Regions from separate parts of the Gottfriedia sp. NPDC057948 genome, predicted to be linked through region 3. Evidence: riboswitches for the same ligand, from Rfam matches in the RefSeq annotation. Region 3 holds a riboswitch; each other region holds the start of a gene.

Region 1 (5,390 bases), on a different contig from region 3:
TCTTTGTAGATTCTCCAGAATCATCTGTAGATGAAGGAACTAGTACATATTTTTCATTTCCATTTTTATACACTGCTTCTACTGGAACATATAGCGCATCTGCTTTACTTTGTATTAAAATACTTGCTTCTGTTGACATACCAATTTTCAAACCTTTTGGATTTTTAATTTTTACAGTTACATCAAAAGTTGAGACGCCATTTGTCGATGTGCCTTCATTTGCTACTTTCGTTACAATCCCATCGAATGTTTCACCTTCAAAAGCACTTGCTGTTATTTTTACTGACTGTCCAACTTTTACCTTAGTGATATCTAATTCATCTACACTGATTGTTGTTTCCAAAGAACTGAAATTTGTTATATGCGCTACTGTCACAGAACTTTGTACCGAATCTCCACTATTAACAGCAAGACTTGTAATTGTTCCTGCAACTGGTGCCTGTAAAATACTACCATCTGTAAATTTCACAAGTGTTGTACCTGCTTTTACAACTGAGCCTTCCTTCACATTTACAGTATCGGCTACTAAACTACTACCCCCAGTATTTCCTGTACTAGAATTATTTGTGGAACTGCCACCATCTTCTCTTGTAATCGGTAATGTAACTCCATCTTCATCCTCCATACGAATTAGAACTTTTCCTTGCGATGCTCCGCTACCGCTACTTACATAAACCTTTGTAATTTCTCCATCTTTTGGAGCCGTAATAACATCACCATTTTTAAATGTCACAAGAGTATCACCTTTATCTACTGATTCTCCAGATGAAACACTCACACTATCCACAACAAGAATTGTATTTGCCGCAGTAACATCTTCGTCAGTATTTGCAGTTACCGAACCCGATCCAGTAACAGCTACCTCTAACTTTCCTTTTTGTGCAGTGATTGTTTGTGCTGTAGCCATCACATTTTGGGCTTGATTTGCTTGACTCTTACTATAAATGAACCAACCACTTCCTCCTCCAACAGCAACAACAATAATTGAAATAATAACCCACTTTTTCAATTTTCTTTTCTCCTCTCCATTATTGAGATTTTGTTACGCTTATTTTGGATTGTGTACCTTAAATTTCCCTTAATAAAAAATCAATTAATGAGGAGAGAATGATGGTCATATTCAAAGCCATTTAAAACTCTTAATTTTCGAGCAAATAAATAACCCCCTTCTATGTTATTGAAGGGGGGGTTACTTGTATTTATCGATATATAAATCTACAAAAATATTGCTTATTTACACTTTTCATATTTAATCTTTAGTACGATTGAGAAGAAAATACCTATACGTCCACCCTTAGTTCCGTCTTTTCCCCACAAAAATTAAACTATTCTTATTCAACGAATCTGCATTTTAGTACAATAAAAAAATCGACTATTTGGCCGATTTTTTATACAACATACGCATGTGTTAATTTAATAACTTTCAGCAATATGAACTATTTTTTGAATAACTAAATTAACCTCTTCGTTAACTTTAATTACGAAAAATTGGTTCAATACTTGGAAGAACGCCACTTGTTCGATATCTCCTCAATGTGATAAGGTGTCGTTCTGCAGCATCCACCTATTAAACGTGCACCTGCTTGGTACCATTCTTCAGATTGAATATCCAACACGTTACATTGTTCATGACCATGCCATGTTTTTGTTTCTGGATTATAAGTTTCACCAGAGTTTGGATAAACAATAATCGGTTTTTTTGTGTTTGCCCTCAACTCTTGTATTGCACCAGTCACAACGGTTACTGGCGCACAATTGATGCCTATCGCTACAATTTGTTCACTTTTCTCAAAAACTCTTGCACACTCTACGAGTTTCACACCTTCACTAATCTCTTTCTCATTTTTTAATGAAAAGGAAAGCCACGCATATGTTTCTGGATACTCACGTAATAATATATCTAATACTCTTGCTTCTTGCAAGGAAGGGATCGTTTCAAATGCCAATAGATCTGCACCTGCTTCTATTAACGCTGACATTCTTAAACGGTGAAAGTCTGCTAATGTTTTATCTGTCACACCATAATTGCCTACATACTCTGAACCATCTGCAAGGTAAGCCCCGTACGGCCCAACCGATGCAACAACCAATGGTTTAGGCCTATTCGTTTGCTTATTTTCCTTCCAAAAATCATCTCTTGCCCTTCTTGCAAGTAACACCGTTCTCTTAATTAATTCCAAAGCTTCCTGTTCTTGTATTCCACGCGCGGATAAACCACTAATAGTAGCTTGATAGCTTGCTGTTATGGCACAGTCCGCACCAGCACGAAAATAGTCCGAATGAACCTGATAAATCAGTTCCGGATTTTCTAGTAACACACGTGCCGACCAAAGGGGATCGTCCAAATTACATCCATGCGCCTCCAATTCTGTAGCTAATGCTCCGTCAAGAAGCATAATGGGATGTTGGGATAATATAGCATCAATTGGATTGACTTTGTTCGACATAATCTACGCCCCTCTTTTTAAAATTTTTTGTTAGATAATAACTTCCATAGCAAAACAAAATAAACGGTATGCCGCAATATAAGGCAATTCTCTGTGTTGGATCGAATGCAATTCCTATACACGATGCCAGACAAAGGATAAAAGAAGCAATTGGTACTAATGGATACAGTGGTGTCCGATAAATCAAGTCCTTTTCAGAATTTCCTTCTTTCAAAAATTGTCTGCGAAATAGGAACTGGGAAGCACTAATACTCATCCAAACTACAACTACTGCTAGACCTGAAATGGAAACAAGTACGATATAGACAGTATCTGGTGCACAAATACTTGAGAGCAAAGCCAAAGCTCCACCCACCATGCTGAAAATGACGGCGTTGATTGGAACACCTTGCTTCGTCATTTTTCCGAAAATCGGAGATATCGTATTCTTATTAGCAAGCGACCAAAGCATTCTAGAAGAGGCATAAAGGCCTGAGTTTGCCGCAGATAAAATAGCTGTTAAGATAACGAAATTCATTATGTCAGCTGAATATGGCACCCCAATTCGTTCTAGAACTGCAACAAAAGGGCTCTCTAATACACCAGCATCGGAAATAGGCAATAATGCAGATAAAACAAAAATCGTTCCTACAAAAAAGATGATCAATCTCCACAGAGTAGTTCGAATGGCCTTCGGTATCATTTTTTCCGGGTTCGCGGTTTCTCCCGCTGCAATGCCTATTAATTCTGTTCCCGAAAAAGCAAAATTAACCGCAAGCATCGTTGTTATAATACCCGTAGCACCATGAGGAAATAAACCTCCACTTGTAAAATTAGAAAATAATGGTGCTGCTTTTGAATGACTCATCGGAAGAAACCCTAGCATTGCCGCTGCTCCTAAAACAATAAAAATCACAATAGCTATAACCTTTATCGATGAAAACCAAAATTCGGATTCGGCGAAAAATTTAACAGTCATGACATTTAATACAAAGATCAAAATAGCAAAAATAGCACTCCATATCCAAACATTAATCGATGGAAACCATCGCTTCATAAGTAATCCTGCGGCTGTAAATTCAGAACCTAAAGCAACAGTCCAAGTTAACCAATACAACCAGGCTACTGTATACCCTGTACCCGGTCCAATGTATTTAACTGCATAACTGTGAAATGAGCCCGTTTCAGGCATATGTACGGAAAGCTCTCCTAAACATAGCATAACTAGATAAACCACTAGCGCACCAATCAGATAGGATAGTATTGTTCCAAACGGGCCAGCTTGTTGAATAGTGTAGCCCGAGCTTAAGAATAAGCCAGTTCCAATCACCCCACCAAGTGATAGCATGACTAAATGACGTGCTTGCATGTTCCTTTGAAATTCTTGCCCATTTTTGTTCCCCATTACTACTCTCCTTTAGTTACTATCCAGAAAAAACAAAAACGCACTCTAAAAAAGAGTGCGCTACTGACAAATAAAAACGGAAGCTCTCATCTATCAGGTTATCACCCGCTGGAATTAGCACAGTGTCTACTTAAGCAGACCTGTTGCTGAGGCTTCAAAGGGCCAGTCCCTCCACCTCTCTGGATAAGAAATATTTTTTTTATAACCATATCAATCCATTCAATAATTGTCAAGATAATTCTGTTTTTTTAAAAAATTATCTATTATTGACTTACTGTTTTATCATTTCTTATGAACGAAACTGTCAAACCACCAAACCCAAAAGGTTTTAATTTAGGTTTTTTTCAGTTTTTAGACAGACAAAAATTAAGACTACCAACCTAGAATTCAAAAAATTAGATTTTCTAAGTCTGTGAATGGCAACTCTATAATAGTAGATATTTTTAGTTTCTAAAGATAAGACAATGTCTTAAAAGCTTGGCACGAAGGCGATTCTCTCATAGACTTTACTTGAATATTTTCAATTTCTTTAAAAAGAGCCTTTTGTTCTTTTTTCAAAATTAATCCACACCTTATCTCATTTAATTCTTTAAATAAACTCTATTTAAAACCTCATAAAAGTAATAATATTTTAACAAAAATTCGCTTCATTACCACATACCCACAGAACGAAAGATTCTCCCAACTATGCATTTTTGACTTAAATGGTATTTTTATTTTTGGGAACTTATAACAGGTCATAAGGTGGCCATTTGAGTATACTTTAACAAAATTCTTTTTCTTTTGTTCTGCTAAGAAGTAACCATTTAAGGCATTGTTGTCTTTATCTACAGATTTCCCTTTATATGGCGCGTCTTTAATCCACGAAAGAATTAGTTGCAATACGATCCCCCCTACAAAAAATATAAAATATGTATTATTAAATTCTAAAATTCTTTCTTTTTCAAGCTCCTAATAAATTGAATTTCATTTTTATATAAACATGATAAGGAGCGTTTTTGTTTAGTTCGCCTAGTTTTTTATCAGTATTTCTATTACGATTAAAGAAGATATAAATTCGATACGAAGGAGAAAAACAATGGAGAAAACATTTGTAGTGTATGCGGGTCCAGATATTTGTGTAGCTGTCAATGCTGAGTCGGAAGAACAGGCATTTGAACGATTTGCTGAAAATAGAATTATGGATGAAACATTTAGAGATCACGTAGACCATTTTATTGTAAATTTTAGTTTATTAGAGGAATTTTATAGTGATGATAAAGGTTTTCTATTGGATGAAGATGGTGAATTTAAAGAACACATTTTAAAAATTGAAAATGATAAAGAATGTATCAAATATATTAATAATTGCATTGAAAATAATGTCAAAAAATTCTGGTCTGACGCTCCACAATTTGCTGAAGAATATATGCGCGAATATCGAAATAATAAAAATATAGATTTTTATGAAACAAATTTTTCAAGAGAGTTTTATATTGATACATTTAAGAGAGTAGTTGCTCTCGGTGATTGGTATGATGACTTAGTAATTAAGGAAATTGATCTTTCTACAAGAGATG
Region 2 (5,390 bases), on a different contig from region 3:
AATGGTTGTGCTTTTTTCCTTGATATGCATACATCTGAAGCGAGAGAAATAGGAGAAATGGAACAACGTTTATATTGTATTAGTGCATGGAGAGATTGCGATTTTTACACAGATGTGGAAAAAGCAGCTTTAGAGTTAACTGAGCATAATACAGAAATTTCGAATAAAGGTGTATCTGAAGAAATATATAATCGTGTATGTAAACACTTTAGCGAAGAAGAATACGTAAATCTTGTATTCATAATCAATCAAATTAACAGTTGGAATCGTATTTCTATTTCTATGGGGAATAGACCAGCTGAAAAATAATATCTTAATAAAATTTAAAAAATAAAAATGAGCCGAAGATTGGCTCATTTTTTTAATGAAATTTTCAATTCTTATTAAAATTTTGTACTTTTATAACATCGCTTTTTATTAATTGTTTATTAGAATAAATTTTAATAGTGTAAAGATCATGATTATTTTTAATATAATTTTTTTGATCCATTGTCATGTTTAAAGTAGCAATGGAGCTAGATAAACTAAAATTGGCTCTTCCATTATTGATTTTGTAACTTTGATTATGATTGATTTCTTCAATATTGACTCCAAATATTGATTGGACTTTTTTAGGTAGTAGGATTTCTATTTGAGCATTTTCTATATCGTTTTTATAACGTTCTGGTACTGATACGACTAAATAATATTCAACTCCATAAAGTAATTGATTATCCACAGAATCTTTGATCTCATAATATCTTTTGGATAATGATTCAATTTTTGGCTCAATTTCTTTAGAAGATAGTGAAACATGCTTATCTAAATTTTTAGACAAGGTACCAGTATTAAATAAAAACAAGGTAGTTAATAAAATTGCAGTAAATGAAAAAATCAGAGTTAATATCTTTATGGATCTCATTTTAATCCTCCATTTAATTCGATAAATAAATAGTGATTATTATTCATGTTTAGTTACTTTAATCTTACTTTAAACTTATTCTTTAAATGTTAATATTTTCCTTTTAATGAGTGAGGTTGTTTTTTAATACTGAAAATAAAAAAAGGCTGCCAATAAGTCATAAATCCCGACTTATTGGACAGCCCTTACATTTTACTTTATTAGATTATTTTAAAGGTCCGCCAAGTTCAGCTAATTGAGCATCAAAGCCTTCAAACTTTTTGAAGTTTTCTTTGAATTTAGTTACTAATTCAAGAGCTTTTTGATCATAAGCTGATTTATCTTCCCAAGTTGTTGAAGGGACTAATACGCTATCAGGTACACCAGGTACATGAGTTGGAATTGCTAAACCGAAAAACTCATCTTGAGTAGTTTCAATGTTGTTTAAATCACCTTCAAGTGCAGCGTGAACCATTGCTCTTGTGTAAGATAGATTCATACGTTTACCTACGCCGTATTCTCCACCAGTCCAACCAGTGTTTACTAAGAATACATTTACATTATGCTTTTCAATTTTTTCACCAAGCATTTTTGCATATTCTACAGCTGGAAGCGGTAAGAATGGTGATCCGAAACATGTTGAGAATGTTACTTGTGGAGAAGTAACACCACGCTCAGTACCTGCTAATTTACTAGTAAATCCACTTAAGAAGTGGTACATAGCTTGCTCTTTTGTTAATTTACTGATTGGAGGTAATACTCCAAATGCATCAGCAGTTAAAAAGATAATTGCATGCGGATGACCAGCAACACTTGGCTCAATGATATTTTGAATTGCTTGCATTGGGTATGCAGCACGAGTATTTTCTGTTAAAGTTGTATCATCATAGTCAGCTAAACGGCTATCAGATTTAACAACAACATTTTCTAACACTGTACCAAATTTAATTGCAGAGAAAATTTGTGGCTCTTTTTCAAATGTTAAATTGCTACATTTAGCGTAGCAACCGCCTTCAATATTGAATACACCATTATCTGACCAGCCGTGCTCATCATCACCGATTAACTTACGGTCTGCATCAGCAGATAATGTAGTTTTACCAGTTCCTGAAAGTCCAAAGAATAATGCTACATCGCCTTCGCTACCTACGTTAGCAGAACAGTGCATTGGTAAAACATTATTTTGTGGTAATAGGAAATTCATGATTGAGAAAATAGATTTTTTCATTTCTCCAGCATATTCCGTACCACCAATTAAGATAATTTTCTTTTCAAATGATACAATAACAAATGCCTCTGAATTTGTTCCATCAACTACTGGGTCTGCTTTAAATGTTGGAGCAGAAACAATTGTAAATTCTGCTTCATGAGTTTGAAGCTCTTGCTCAGTTGGGCGAATAAATAATTGATGAGCAAATAAGTTGTGCCATGCAAATTCGTTAATTACTTGGATTGGTAAACGATACTCCGTGTCAGCACCAGCAAATCCTTTAAATAAGAATAATTCGTTACGATCTTTTAAGTAATTAAGTACTTTGCTATATAATTTTTCGAATACGTCAGCAGAGATTGGTTGATTTACTGAACCCCAATCGATTAAATTTTCAACAGATGCCTCTTGAACAATAAATTTATCTTTAGGTGAACGTCCAGTATATTTGCCTGTTGAAACGCTAACTGCTCCTGTTGACGTTAAAATTCCTTCTTGTCTTGTTAGGACTTTTTCAACTAACTCAGAAACGCTTAGTTGGTTATACACTTGATTACTAGTAAGTAATTCGTTTAATTCAAAGTTTACATCAACTGTCTTCATATACTAATACCATCCTTTAAATATAATTTGTCTGCCATGTAGGTATCTCGATAAATAGTATAACACATTTATTTTAATAGTGTATACTATTAGTTGGCAAAATGTGTTATGAATTTGATTAAAAAATAAATTTGAGTAAACTTTACTTATCAAATGATGTAAGTTATTAAATGTAAGTATAATAATTAGTAATTTCCCATTAAATAGAAATGAATGTAGAGATAAAGTTATTGTAGAATTATGTTTAAGTTATGATGAAAATTGTTGACAAGAAAGTGAAATTTTAATATGATACTTTTCATACGGATACTCTCTTATCCCGAGTAGGTGGAGGGATACAGGCCCTACGAAGCCCAGCAACCTCACTTTTAGTGAAAGGTGCTGAACCTGATGCAAGACTTTTTTATGTCTTGGACGATAAGAGCGAAAGGCAAATAACCAAGAACCCTTTCCTCATGTAATATTTGATAAGAGGAAGGCTTTTTTTTTGCTCAAAACTTAAATACAGTGGCAATTTCGTAATTTACACTGAGTTATCTTTATCTTAAATGGGAAACATAGGAATAGGAACAAACTTTTTATTCTTATGTTGAGAAAAAAGAGATCCGTCACATTCAATTTAGGAGGGGACTCAATGTCACAACGTCGTTTATTTACTTCAGAATCAGTTACAGAAGGACATCCAGATAAAATCTGTGACCAAATCTCAGATTCAATTCTTGATGCAATTTTAGCAAATGATCCGAATGCTCGTGTAGCAGCGGAAACTTCAGTTACAACAGGTTTAGTACTTGTTGCAGGTGAAATTACAACTTCTACTTATGTAGATATCCCAAAAATCGTTCGCGAAACAATCCGTGAAATCGGTTATGACCGTGCAAAATACGGATTTGATGCAGATACATGTGCAGTTTTAACTTCTATCGATGAGCAATCAGCAGATATCGCTCTAGGTGTAGACCAAGCGTTAGAAGCTCGTGAAGGTAGCATGACAGATGAAGAAATTGAAGCAATCGGTGCAGGAGACCAAGGTTTAATGTTCGGTTTTGCTGTTAATGAAACACCTGAATTAATGCCACTTCCAATTTCATTATCTCACAAAATTGCTCGCCGTTTAACTGAAGTTAGAAAAAATGAAACAGTTTCTTACTTACGTCCAGACGGAAAAACTCAAGTAACAGTTGAGTATGATGAGAACAACAAACCAGTTCGTATTGATGCAATTGTTGTATCAACACAACATGGTCCAGAAGCTACTCAAGCTCAAATTGAAAATGATATTAAAGAACTTGTAATTAAACCAGTGGTACCAGCTGAGTTAATTGATGAAAACACAAAATTCTTTATCAACCCAACAGGTCGTTTCGTTATCGGTGGACCTCAAGGGGATGCTGGTTTAACAGGTCGTAAAATTATTGTTGATACTTACGGTGGATATGCTCGTCACGGTGGTGGCGCATTCTCTGGTAAAGATGCAACTAAAGTTGACCGTTCTGCTGCTTACGCTGCACGTTACGTTGCGAAAAACATCGTAGCTGCTGGCTTAGCTGATAAAGCTGAAGTTCAATTAGCATATGCAATTGGTGTAGCTAAACCAGTTTCAATCGCTATTGATACTTTTGGTACAGGTAAAGTTTCAGAAGAAAAATTAGTTGAAGTAATTCGCAACAACTTCGACCTACGTCCAGCTGGAATTATTAAAATGCTTGACCTACGTCGTCCAATTTACAAACAAACTGCTGCTTATGGTCACTTTGGCCGTACAGATATCGATCTTCCTTGGGAGCGTACTGATAAAGCAGAAGTTTTAAAAACTGATGCAGGTCTATAATAAATGATTAAGGCTGAATATGGCATATGCTATATTCAGTCTTTTTTGTTTAGTTAGATGCACACTGTTTTTTCTACATATAGGTATACTTAAAAATCATTTTTCATAGGTTTAAATGACTCAATTAAAGTTTGTAATGGAGGAACCTATGAAAGCGATTATATGTACAAAATATGGTCCACCAGAAGTTCTTCAAATAACAGAAGTTGAAAAACCAAAAATAAAAGATGATGAGGTATTAATTAAAATACACGCAACAACTGTAACCGCAGGAGATGTAAAACTTCGAAGCTCCGATTTTCCTTTTATGTATTGGCTACCTTCACGACTTATGTTTGGCCTCACTAAGCCGAAAAATCAAATACCAGGTTGTGAGCTTGCTGGAGAAATAGTCACAGTTGGCAAAAACGTAAGAAATTTTAAAACAGGTGATCAAGTTTTTGGATATAGTGGATTTACTTTTGGAGCTAATGCTGAATATATCTCTTTACATAAAGAAGGTGTTCTAGCTAAAAAACCAATAAATATGTCCTTTGAGCAAGCTGCAGCTGTACCTGTTGGGGCGCTTACTGCATTACACTTTCTAAGGAGAAGTATTATTCAAAATGGACAAAAAGTACTTATTTATGGTGCTTCAGGAAGTGTTGGAACATATGCAATTCAGTTAGCTAAATATTTTGGTACAGAAGTTACCGCATTATGTAGTACATCAAATTTAGAATTGGTAAGGGCTTTAGGCGCAAATGAAGTAATTGATTATACAAATAAAGATTTTGCTAAGAGTAAGAAAACTTATGACATTATTTTTGATACGGTAGGAAAGAGCTCCTTTTCAAATTGTAAAAGATTGCTTAACAAAGATGGCG
Region 3 (5,390 bases):
ATCTACTTTAACAGCATAAACAAAGTTTCCGCCAACAAACTCGCAACGAGTGATGTAGTTTTCAGGTGATTTGATGTATTCTTGAATCAGTGTAATACCATCGACCGGTTCTTCAAAAGTCGGTCCTTCGACATAAGCTTTTAAAGCATCAACACTCTGGAATAACTGGACACCTAGCCCTTTACCTGCACGATTATGCTTCGTAATAAATGACTGTCCTTCAAAGCTACTAGCTGCTTTAAGAATGTTTTCTTTACCAACAGCTGCAATCGTTTTTGGCGTTTTAACACCATATTTGTTTAACTCTAAATATTGTAAAACCTTACTAACTTCTAGCTTCAAGGCATTCGTTCCATTTAACACCGTACGACCATGTGCTTCAAGCCAAGCTAATACTTGCCCAGTAAATTCAGCTGCAAAACGATGATCACGTGTATGAGAAGAAGCACTCATTCTGCTATAAAAGATCCCTTCTGGTGGTTCTGATGATAAATCTACCGTACCTTCGTCTAGATGCCATTCCTCATAAGGAACTCCAAGCTCCTCTAATCTTTTTGTTAAATGCACAGTCCACTCACTATTTTCATGAATTACATATACTTTACTCATCTTTAAATCCCCTTTCTAGCTTTTTATTAAACTACGTTTTTGTTCTACTAATGGCATAACTTGCTTTGAAAATCGTTCCATTTCTTCTAGTTGAGGTGAAAATTGTAATAATAATAAGTCTAAGCCAGCTTCTTCATATTGTAAAATTCGGTCTGCAATTAACTCTGGTGTTCCTACTAGATTTGCTCTAAGACCACGATTTGAAACTGAGTAATCTTGTAATTGTATTTGTTGTTCTAATTGTGATTTTGTCGTGAAGTCTTTAAAACCAGCATAACCGCTTGAATCTTTCACTGTTGTAATTTTTTCAAGCTCAGCCAAAGCCTCTTCTTCTGTATCTCTACAAATAACATAAGCAGCCATACCGAAAGAACTTAAAGGTGCATTGCCAGTTTGTTCACGGCGTACTTTCATATCTGTTACTTTCTGATTAATTTCTTCAACTGTTCCACCGTGCATCACATAAGCGTCACATTTTTCAACAATTGTTTGCTTACCTTTTTCACTTTCACCACCTGCATAAAGAATCGGGTTTGGTCTTTGTACAGGTTTTGGAGCAAGTTTCGTATCTTTTAAGTCGTAAAATTTTCCTGAATAATTGAACGTTTCTTCTGTCCATAAGCCTTTTAGGACATCAATAAACTCCTCTGTACGGGCATAGCGTTCATCATGTTCTGTAAAAATACCGCCATATTGACGAGCTTCTTCTGCCCACCATGCAGAAACGACGTTTAGCGTAAAACGGCCGTTACTGATTTGATCGATATTAGCAGCCATTTTTGCTGTTACTGCAGGATTATGAAAACCTGGACGAATCGCGGTCATAATTTCGATTTTTTCCGTTACTGCAGCAAGTGCCGCTGCTGTTGACCAAGCTTCAAGTGAATCATGCTCTGGACCTTTAATATCGTTTAAATATAATTCAGCAATTAAAGTAGTCGAATATCCCCATCTTTCAGCTGATTGAATGACCTCTTTAGCATATTCAAATGTTGGTGGCATGCTTTCGTCATCTACATTACGTAACCATCCTCCAAAAATCGGTAACCAAAAACCATATTTCATTTCTATTCTCTCCTTCACCCTCTAAATTGTCTAGTTTTCGCATTGGTTAAGTTGGGTTTAGTTTTATGAAATTCGTCTCAAAATCAAGATACTACGAGTAATGTCAACCTCCAATGTAAATCATTACGAATACAAAAAGCCTCTTTCATTCAGAAAGAGGCATCGGAAACAAATGTTTTCGACTTATCTATCAGAATGATTTCATTCTGCAGGAAGTGGCACCGTTCCTAAATAAGGAGGTTGCCGGACGTCATAGGGCCTGATCCCTCGGTCACTCTCGATAAGTTTGAATTATGTAATTTCTTTAAGTGAATCATAAATCCTAGTAAACAGATTGTCAATACGGGGAATTAAACATTTTTATTAAGATAGCGCTTTCTTCGATGTATTTATTAGAAAAAATAAAATTTTACAATTATTCATTGCCATTAAATCGAAGTTAATACATCGTACCAGTTCCCTTTAGTTTCACTTCTGTTTTTACTCGAAATTTAAGTTTCGGATAAATTTCTTTCCACTTATTTATTTCTTTTTTTGTCACTCCGTATTTTGCTTGATAGTTTAACCCAAGTCCAAGTGGATCAACATTTAATTCCTGTAGACGTTCTAGAAATTTTTTTGTTCTTGAGCTCATAATGATTGATGCTTTTTTCTCATACTCTTTCAATTCTCTATCTTGATGTAGTGTCTTTTTAGATTCCTCAATGAATCCTTTTACTTTTATATGAACGTCTAGATATGGCTTTTTATTTTTAGGCATAACAATTTTCATGTCAGTTTTCGTATTTTCAGCACTTATGTAAAATTGATTTTTTCCTTTTCCAACACTAATTAATGTTGTTACTTTGGTATTTAAGAGCTCATTAAGCATCCTTGTTTCATCACGATTTAATACTGCTTTAAATTTTGTTCCTTTAAAAACTGCGGAAGTATTAATTTTAAAGGAACTATCGAACGGTTCAATAATAGGTAAATATGGATCTATACCGTTTTCTATCAATCGCATATAATAATCATTAAGTATCTCTGACATTACATATGGTGACCTATTTGATTCTTCATTAAAAGCTAACACAAGAGCGTTACCCGCTAATCTCTCTGATTTAACCCTCCATGATAAAACTTCTTTTGCAGTAGGTTCTCCTACAGCTACATAAGCAACACCTTGAATATCTGGCCGTTTAATAAACCACTTCATCAAATCAATTTGGTTTTCAACTAGTAGCTCTTTATCGATCACGATTACCCTACATTGAGCAAAATCTAATTTTTTATCTACTAAAGATTGGATTATTCTAATTGCCTCAGAAACTGAGGTTGATTTTTGAGAAATAATTTGAAATTTAGATTTTCCGGCTCCAATTTGTGCTGTAGGGATGGCTAATTTTACTGACACAAGGTAGACGCCATCTTCATCGGTATGATCAATTCCTATCCCTACGACAAAAAAACGTTTATCAACATCGAGTAATTGGCAACCAGACATAAAACTTAATTCCATAATTAGCAACAACGTTAAAATACGTTTCATGCTCTTTGCCTCCGTGATAAGAAAAAAATTAACACTACTAATATGACTTCAGCAGGAAAACGGATATTTTGCCATATTTTAATTAGATCAGATAATTCTCTTTCGTTCGTAAATGTCTGCAGTGTCATCGTAACGGCTCCAAAAAATAGTAAGATCATATATCCATAAAATTTCCTTTTTTTAGCAGGTTTCAAATTATAATTAAAAAACATTCCTTCAAATAGTTTTAAACCAATATGCCATGTTAATATGCTAAATAATAGTGACAACAAAAGGAATATATAAAGCATCAAATATAGCACTCTTTCGATAAACCCATATTCCATTCTTAGAGAATCAGTTATGAAGATCCAAGGAAACACTACATTATTAATCCCTTTAATACCTAAAAAAGCAATTGGGACGAAAAATGTAAAACTAATTACAATGAATCCGATTAAAGGTAAAATCCACACAAATTTAATAACCTTTTTCGTATCAAGATAACGATTAAGGATTGCTAGATTTATATAGCCTGTAAAAAAATAAGTAGCAGCTGAAATAGAACTATAGTTTGGCATTTGCCAAAAATAATGGAGTATTCTTTTAATATGATCGAAATAAAAATATTTGCTTGCCATAGCTTTGTAAACGATAAAAATAACAACTGGAGTGGCTACAAGTACCATTAATTCAATAACGTTGAGGATTGATTTTGTATAACAATTTGCTCCATAAATAACAATAACTAGAAAAAAAGCTAAAACGTATCCCATATTTAACTCAGTATTTAAATACAATACACTAATATAAGTGAACGAAATTAAAACAAAAGCCCCTGAAGCCAACCACATTACGCCTAAAAATGCTAAGTAAATGTTTTTAACAAGTTTAGGTAGTCTATTGTTAAAAATTTCTGGCAATCCTTTATTAGGAAATTTACTTATTCCAATCGTAAACAAATAAATAAATATTCCACCAATCAAAACACTTAACACCATAGATATAAGAGACCCATTAAAACGCTCGCCAATTAAAATCATGGGTACATTGATAATAATGTTCAACATCATTGTTAGCAGTACAGTATAGTAAAAATGACGGGTCAATTAGCTTTGCCCCCCTTTTGGCTTCTCAGTTATCGTTTCAATTTTATCGGAAGTTCCCCAATCAATCGCAAAAAAAGGAGTCCCAAAGCTCCGCTTATTAGCAAAATAACAGATAAGTACAAGCATACCTCCAACTAATCCGACCAACCCAAATAGAGTTGCTAATATAATCAGTGGGTATCTAATACATCTAATTGCGAAACTCATTGCACTGATTGGGACCGTAAAATTAGAAATGGCAACAAATGCAATAATAATAATCATGATGGAACTTACAAGTTGTGCTTGTTGTGCAGCTTGACCAAGTATAAGTCCACCAACAGTCGTAGCAGTTGGGCCAATTACTCGTGGTAGTCTAATACTAGCTTCAACTAACATTTCAACAGCTAACATCATAAAAAGCACTTCAAAAAATGATGGATAAGGAACTCCTGCCCTACTACCTGCAATCGTCAAAGTAAGTTGGGACCTTAATATTTCCGGGTTATACGAGGTAATGGCAATATAAAAAGCTGGTAACACCAATGTTATAATTAGGGCAATATATCTAATTGTTTGCAAAAGTTTTTTTATCCAGAATGAATGATATAAGTCATCCATTGCAGAGATAAAATCAAAAAATACCGTAGGCGTACTCAAAGCAAATGGCGTTCCATCCATAACAATAGCAACTTTACCTTGGGCAAGATTGTAAACAGTTCGATCAGGTCTTTCTGTTATCATCATTGTAGGAAATAAATGAATCTTTTTATCAGAAAGTTTCCTTTCTAATTGACCAACTGCTAGTATTACATCCATCTTTACCCTCTTAATACGACTTTTTAATTCATCAATTACCTTTTGATCTGCATAATTAGAATCATAAAGTATTGCTATATTTGTTTTTGTGATTGTTCCAACTGTTTGATACTCAATGCTTAATTTATTGGAAGGATATCTTTTACGAATTATCGCTATATTTGTACTGAGGTCATGTGAAAAAGCTTTTTGTGGCCCTTGGACCGATGTTTCTACTGAAGCTTCTTCAGATTGAGTATTCATAGCACGAATCGCATTAAAAGAATAAATCCCATTGGATATGAAAATTAACACATTAC
Region 4 (5,390 bases), on a different contig from region 3:
AACAGACTTTTGTAATGCTTTTATAATATGGTCGGGTGTAGGTTGATCGGGATTTCCTTGACCAAGATTAATGACATCATGACCATTATTAATTGACTGATTCACTTTTTGGACTAGTGAAGCAAAAAATTGTTTTGGTAAATTGTTTAATAGTTTACTATGATTCAAGTTAATCACTCCAAAAATATAATAAAATTAATTTGAATAGATCGTTTCTTAATCGACTGATTTTCATGAACGACTGTTGCAATAACTTTCACCATCATATATGCTCGATTTAAAAATGTCTATAAAATTTAGAATAGGGTGAATAAATTGTGATTAAAATTGCGTGTATTCAATCTGACGTTATTTTAGGTGAATCAAAGACTAATTTAGAGAAAATGAAAACTCAAATAAACGAAGCTATTAAAGAAAATATTCGTGTAATCGTACTACCTGAGCTATGGACAACAGGCTATTGTCTGGAAGAAATTGGTTTGCACACAGGTGAACAAGAAGTGATTATTTCTGAACTTCAATCCATCGCAAAATCAAATAATGTAATATTGATTGCTGGTTCGTTCCCAATTGCAAGAGAAAATGGTGTTACGAATACATTAATTGTTATTAGCAGTACTGGTGAATTAGTAAAAACTTATGATAAAGTTCATTTGTTCCAGTTAATGAACGAGCATCACTATCTTCAATCAGGGGAAACAGATGGCCTTTTTGAAATCGATGGATTAACGGCTGCAGGATTTGTTTGCTATGATTTGCGTTTTCCTGAATGGATTGGAGCTCATTCGCAAAAGGGTGCAAAAGTTTTATTTTTTGTTGCCGAATGGCCAATTCAAAGAATGAATCATTGGGAAATCTTACTAAAAGCAAGAGCAATCGAAAATCAGTGTTATGTTGTTGCATGTAATCGAGTAGGAAAAGATTTAGCAAATACATTTGGTGGAGGATCAATGATCATTGACCCTTGGGGAGAGGTAGTAACCAAAGGTAGCACGAATGAAGAAATCGTTTATGGCGAAATTGATTCAAAAAAAGTTGATGAAGTACGCGGTACAATCCCTATTTTTGAAGACAGAAAAGAAGAAATTTACAAAAAGTTTTAAAAAAGTAATTGACAAATTAAAAATCAATAAACTAAAATACGAATATAAAATCAAATATGCGAACTCTTATTTCGAGTAGGCGGAGGGATTTGGCCCGACGATGCCCAGCAACCGACCATAATACCATTGTGAAATGGGGCGTATTGTTTACGCCTGAGCTTAAATGTTCAGTAAGGCACGGTGCTAATTCCAACAGAAAAGAAATTTTCTGGTAGATAAGAGACGAAAGTCAATTAGTATTGCCTCTTTTCGTCTCGGAAAAGAGGCTTTTTATTTTGCAAAATTCAAGGGGGATGAATTTGGTGACTGTCATTGAACGAAAAGAATATAGACCTTTAACAGAAGCAACTGCAATTACTTATTTACAAAAACTTGGCTATTTTAAAAATGAACTATGTGAATGTATAGAAATTGGGGATGGGAATTTAAATTTAGTATTTAAAGTTAATCCAGTAGGAAGCGAGAAAGGGTTAATTATAAAACAGGCTCTACCATATGCAAAAGTTGTTGGTGAAAGCTGGCCACTTACATTAAAGCGAGCTACGATCGAGAGTAATGCGACAAAAATATACAATGAGTTAATCCCATTACATGCACCTAAAATTTTAGAGCATGACGAAGATCAAGCCGTAACTGTAATGGAGGATCTTTCACACTTACAAATTCTACGAAAAGGTTTCATTGAGAAAAAAAGCTATCCGTTTTTAGCTGAACATATCGGTGAATTTTTAGCAAAGTCATTATTTTTCACTTCAGACTTTGGAACTTCACCAGCTAAGAAAAAAGAGCTAGAGTATCTTTTTAATAATCCTGACTTATGTGATATAACAGAAAATCTTGTGTATACAGATCCATTTTTTAACAGTGAAACAAATAGTTTTGAAGAAGAATTAACAGAAGAAATTAAAGAACTATGGAATGATGCAGATCTACAAATTGAGGTTGCGAAACTAAAATTAGATTTCTTATCGAAAAAAGAAGCTTTATTACATGGTGATTTACATACGGGAAGCATTTTCGTATCTGAAACAGAAACAAAAGTAATTGACCCGGAATTTGCATTTGTCGGACCAATCGGATTTGATTTAGGGCAAATTCAAGCAAATTTACTTTTTCAACTTTTCAGCCGTACTGAACTAAAAGACGAAATTATTGAACACATTTTAAACATTGAAAAAGTGTTTAATGAAACATTTATCCGACTATGGGAAGAGCATAGCGTTAGACCATTTAACCAAAAAGCTCTAATAAAAGAAAAGTTAGAAGGATATTGGGTGGATGCAATTGGGGTTATTGGATGTGAATTAATCCGAAGAAGTATCGGTCTTGCTCACGTTGAAGATATTGATTCACTGGAACATAATCAAAAAATTGAAGCAAAGAAAAAAGTCTTAAAATTCGGAGTTTATTGTATAAAAAATAGATTTACTATTAGAAATATTGGAAATTTACTTATTGGATTGGAGTAATAATCGATGACTGCATTACAGCAAATACCTGAATCATTACAATGGAACGGTGAAAGTTTAAAAATTTTAGACCAAACTAAATTACCAACTGAAATACGCTATTTTGATGCAACGACATTATTAGATGTACGTGAAGCAATCGTAAAATTACAAGTAAGAGGAGCACCAGCAATTGGTTTAGCTGCTGCGTATGGACTATATTTAGGTGTTCGAGAACTTCAAACTGAACAAGTTAATGAATTTCATCAACAAGCTAGATTATTAGCGGATGAACTAATTAGTGCTAGACCAACTGCAGTAAATTTAGCATGGGCCGTTGAAAAACTAATTAGCTCTAGTAAAGAAGCAGTGACAGTATCCGAAGCTAAATTAATCATCATGGAAGAAGCAATTAAATTACATGTAGCAGATGAAGCAACTTGCAAAGAAATCGGTGAAAACGCATTAACATTATTACATGACGGAGCAGCAGTATTAACTCATTGCAACGCAGGGAGTATCGCGACAAGTCGATACGGAACAGCTTTAGCTCCACTTCACTTAGCAAAAGAAAAAGGCTGGGAAATTTCGGCTTATGCAACAGAAACAAGACCAGTATTTCAAGGTGCAAGACTAACCTCTTGGGAATTGAACCAAAGTGGTATCCCGGTTACATTATTAACTGATAATATGGTCGGCTACTTATTACAAAATAAAAAAGTAGATGCAGTTATTGTTGGTGCTGATCGCATTACTGCTAACGGAGACACTGCTAATAAAATTGGAACATTACAATTAGCAATTTTAGCTAACTTTTACCAAATCCCATTTTATGTAGCTGCTCCTTTATCAACAATCGATTTAACAATCGAAACAGGGAATGAAATTGTCATTGAACAACGTGATCGTACTGAAGTAACGCATATCGGAAATGTTCAAATTGCCCCTGAAGGAATCGATGTACTAAACCCAGCGTTTGACGTGACGCCGAATGAATTAATAACTGCGATTATTACGGAAAAAGGCATTGTTTCTAGCGATTATAAAGAAACGTTTAAAAGTTGGGAGGAAGAGTAATGAAAAAAATTATTGCAACACTATCAATTGCATCAGTATTATTAACAGCTTGTGCAAATGAACAAAATGTAGTTTCAACCAAAAAATCTGAAAATGCTAGTACTGAAGTAAAGAAAGTATCCGCAAGTAGCAATTCTGAAATTCCTGAAGCAATAAAAAAGAAAACAAAAATTGCTTTAATTATGGAGTTTTCAATTGGAACTTTTTCTTCACAATATATCGATGGCGTGAAAAAACAAGTTGGGAAATTTGGTGGAGAAGTACAAGTATATAATGCTGATAATGATTTAGCAAAGATGGCCTCCAATTTAGATACAGCCGTCAATTCTAAGGTTGATGGAATTTTAATCGATCATGGGCGAAAAGAAACATTAGAAAAAGGTGTGAAAAAAGCGTTAGCTGCAGGCATTCCAGTTGTTTCTTTTGATAGTGATTTAAATATTCCTGGTGTTACAGTAATTGACCAAGATGATTACAGTTTAGCATGGAAAAGTTTAAAGAGTTTAGCAGAAGGATTAAACGGAAAAGGGAATATCGCAACAATTTGGGTAGGTGGTTTTACACCGATGGAGCGCAGAAAAGTTATTCTTGATGCATTTTATAAACGTTATCCGAATATAAGAGAGGTTGCCAGATTCGGAAAAGCAAGTAGTAATACGATGCTTGATACACAAGCTCAAGTAGAAGCTTTATTAAAGAAATATCCTAAAGGTCAGCTTGATGCTATTTTTGCAACTTGGGATGAGTTTGCAAAAGGGGCTACAAAAGCAATTCAACAAGCTGGACGTAATGAAGTAAAAGTTTACGGAATTGATTTAAGTGATGAAGATCTTCAATTAATTCAAGAAAAAAATTCACCGTGGGTTACTTCAGCTGCAAGTGATCCGGGAGAGATTGGAGAAGTTCAATCTAGATTCCTATATCAAAAAATAGCTGGAGAAGAAACGCCAGATATATATTCTTTAGAACCTAAATTAATAGAGAAAGAGGAGCTTCCAAATACTCCAATTAAAGTTAGTGATCTAAGGAAATATAGTAATAACTGGATACCTTCACAAGCTGCAACTTCACCATGGATGGAGAAATTAGATAAGGGGAACTAAAGATGACTATTAAACTAGAATCTGTATTTTTTAGTTATGGAGAATCAGAGGTACTAAAGGATATTAATTTTACAGTCAAACCTGGAAAAATAGACGGTCTGGCTGGTTTAAATGGTGCAGGTAAAAGTACGTTAATGAAGATTCTAGCTCATAGAATTCAACCAACAAATGGTAAGTGTAAAGTAAGTGAAAATTCAACAATAGCATATGTCCCTCAAGAAGTTGATGAGGGACTTGTGCAAGGATTAACTGTAATTGAAAATTTAATAATTGCATTGAATAGAGAAATTAAGAAATTCTTCTTCTCAAAAAAGAAAAGTGTTGAATTTGTTCAAAATCGACTTTCAAATTGGAATTTGAATCTACCATATTATAAACAAGTAAGTGATTGTACAATATATGAAAAACAATTTATTTTAATTGCAAAAGCACTACTAAATGATGCATCCTATTTCCTATTTGATGAGCCCACTTCTTCCCTAGGAAATACTGAAAAAGAGCAATTTTTCTCATTCTTACATAATTTAAAAAAAATGGGGAAAGGTATTGTCGTCATTTTACACTCAATTGACGAACTTATAAAATTTACTGATGAATTAACGGTATTAAGAAGTGGAGAAATCGTGTATCAAGGTAGCTCATCGACGTTATCTGTGGAA

What was found. Region 3 has a riboswitch for S-adenosylmethionine ahead of ACFVRR_RS01155 (LLM class flavin-dependent oxidoreductase). Riboswitches for the same ligand answer to the same signal wherever they lie in the genome.
Region 1: it holds a riboswitch for S-adenosylmethionine, as region 3 does, so the genes downstream of both, mmuP (S-methylmethionine permease) here and ACFVRR_RS01155 (LLM class flavin-dependent oxidoreductase) in region 3, are expected to answer to the same signal.
Region 2: it holds a riboswitch for S-adenosylmethionine, as region 3 does, so the genes downstream of both, metK (methionine adenosyltransferase) here and ACFVRR_RS01155 (LLM class flavin-dependent oxidoreductase) in region 3, are expected to answer to the same signal.
Region 4: it holds a riboswitch for S-adenosylmethionine, as region 3 does, so the genes downstream of both, mtnK (S-methyl-5-thioribose kinase) here and ACFVRR_RS01155 (LLM class flavin-dependent oxidoreductase) in region 3, are expected to answer to the same signal.

The regions. Positions count from the first base shown of each region.
Region 1 is NZ_JBHVPN010000006.1:143,695-149,084, forward strand. Features, by position in the region: gene ACFVRR_RS12310 (efflux RND transporter periplasmic adaptor subunit) at 1-1,009, opposite strand, end outside; gene mmuM (homocysteine S-methyltransferase) at 1,494-2,447, opposite strand; gene mmuP (S-methylmethionine permease) at 2,422-3,831, opposite strand; SAM riboswitch class I at 3,915-4,021, opposite strand; gene ACFVRR_RS12325 (hypothetical protein) at 4,444-4,713, opposite strand; gene ACFVRR_RS12330 (hypothetical protein) at 4,910-5,390, shown strand, end outside.
Region 2 is NZ_JBHVPN010000005.1:180,304-185,693, reverse strand. Features, by position in the region: partial or broken gene ACFVRR_RS11270 (carboxymuconolactone decarboxylase family protein) at 1-309, shown strand, start outside; gene ACFVRR_RS11265 (hypothetical protein) at 374-901, opposite strand; gene pckA (phosphoenolpyruvate carboxykinase (ATP)) at 1,107-2,693, opposite strand; SAM riboswitch class I at 3,005-3,117, shown strand; gene metK (methionine adenosyltransferase) at 3,328-4,524, shown strand; gene ACFVRR_RS11250 (NAD(P)-dependent alcohol dehydrogenase) at 4,673-5,390, shown strand, end outside.
Region 3 is NZ_JBHVPN010000001.1:234,976-240,365, reverse strand. Features, by position in the region: gene ACFVRR_RS01160 (ATP-grasp domain-containing protein) at 1-609, opposite strand, end outside; gene ACFVRR_RS01155 (LLM class flavin-dependent oxidoreductase) at 625-1,674, opposite strand; SAM riboswitch class I at 1,855-1,961, opposite strand; gene ACFVRR_RS01150 (Ger(x)C family spore germination protein) at 2,114-3,205, opposite strand; gene ACFVRR_RS01145 (GerAB/ArcD/ProY family transporter) at 3,202-4,293, opposite strand; gene ACFVRR_RS01140 (spore germination protein) at 4,294-5,390, opposite strand, start outside.
Region 4 is NZ_JBHVPN010000015.1:64,958-70,347, reverse strand. Features, by position in the region: gene ACFVRR_RS18725 (pyridoxal phosphate-dependent aminotransferase) at 1-174, opposite strand, end outside; gene ACFVRR_RS18720 (carbon-nitrogen family hydrolase) at 321-1,103, shown strand; SAM riboswitch class I at 1,167-1,325, shown strand; gene mtnK (S-methyl-5-thioribose kinase) at 1,397-2,572, shown strand; gene mtnA (S-methyl-5-thioribose-1-phosphate isomerase) at 2,579-3,628, shown strand; gene ACFVRR_RS18705 (substrate-binding domain-containing protein) at 3,628-4,731, shown strand; gene ACFVRR_RS18700 (ATP-binding cassette domain-containing protein) at 4,734-5,390, shown strand, end outside.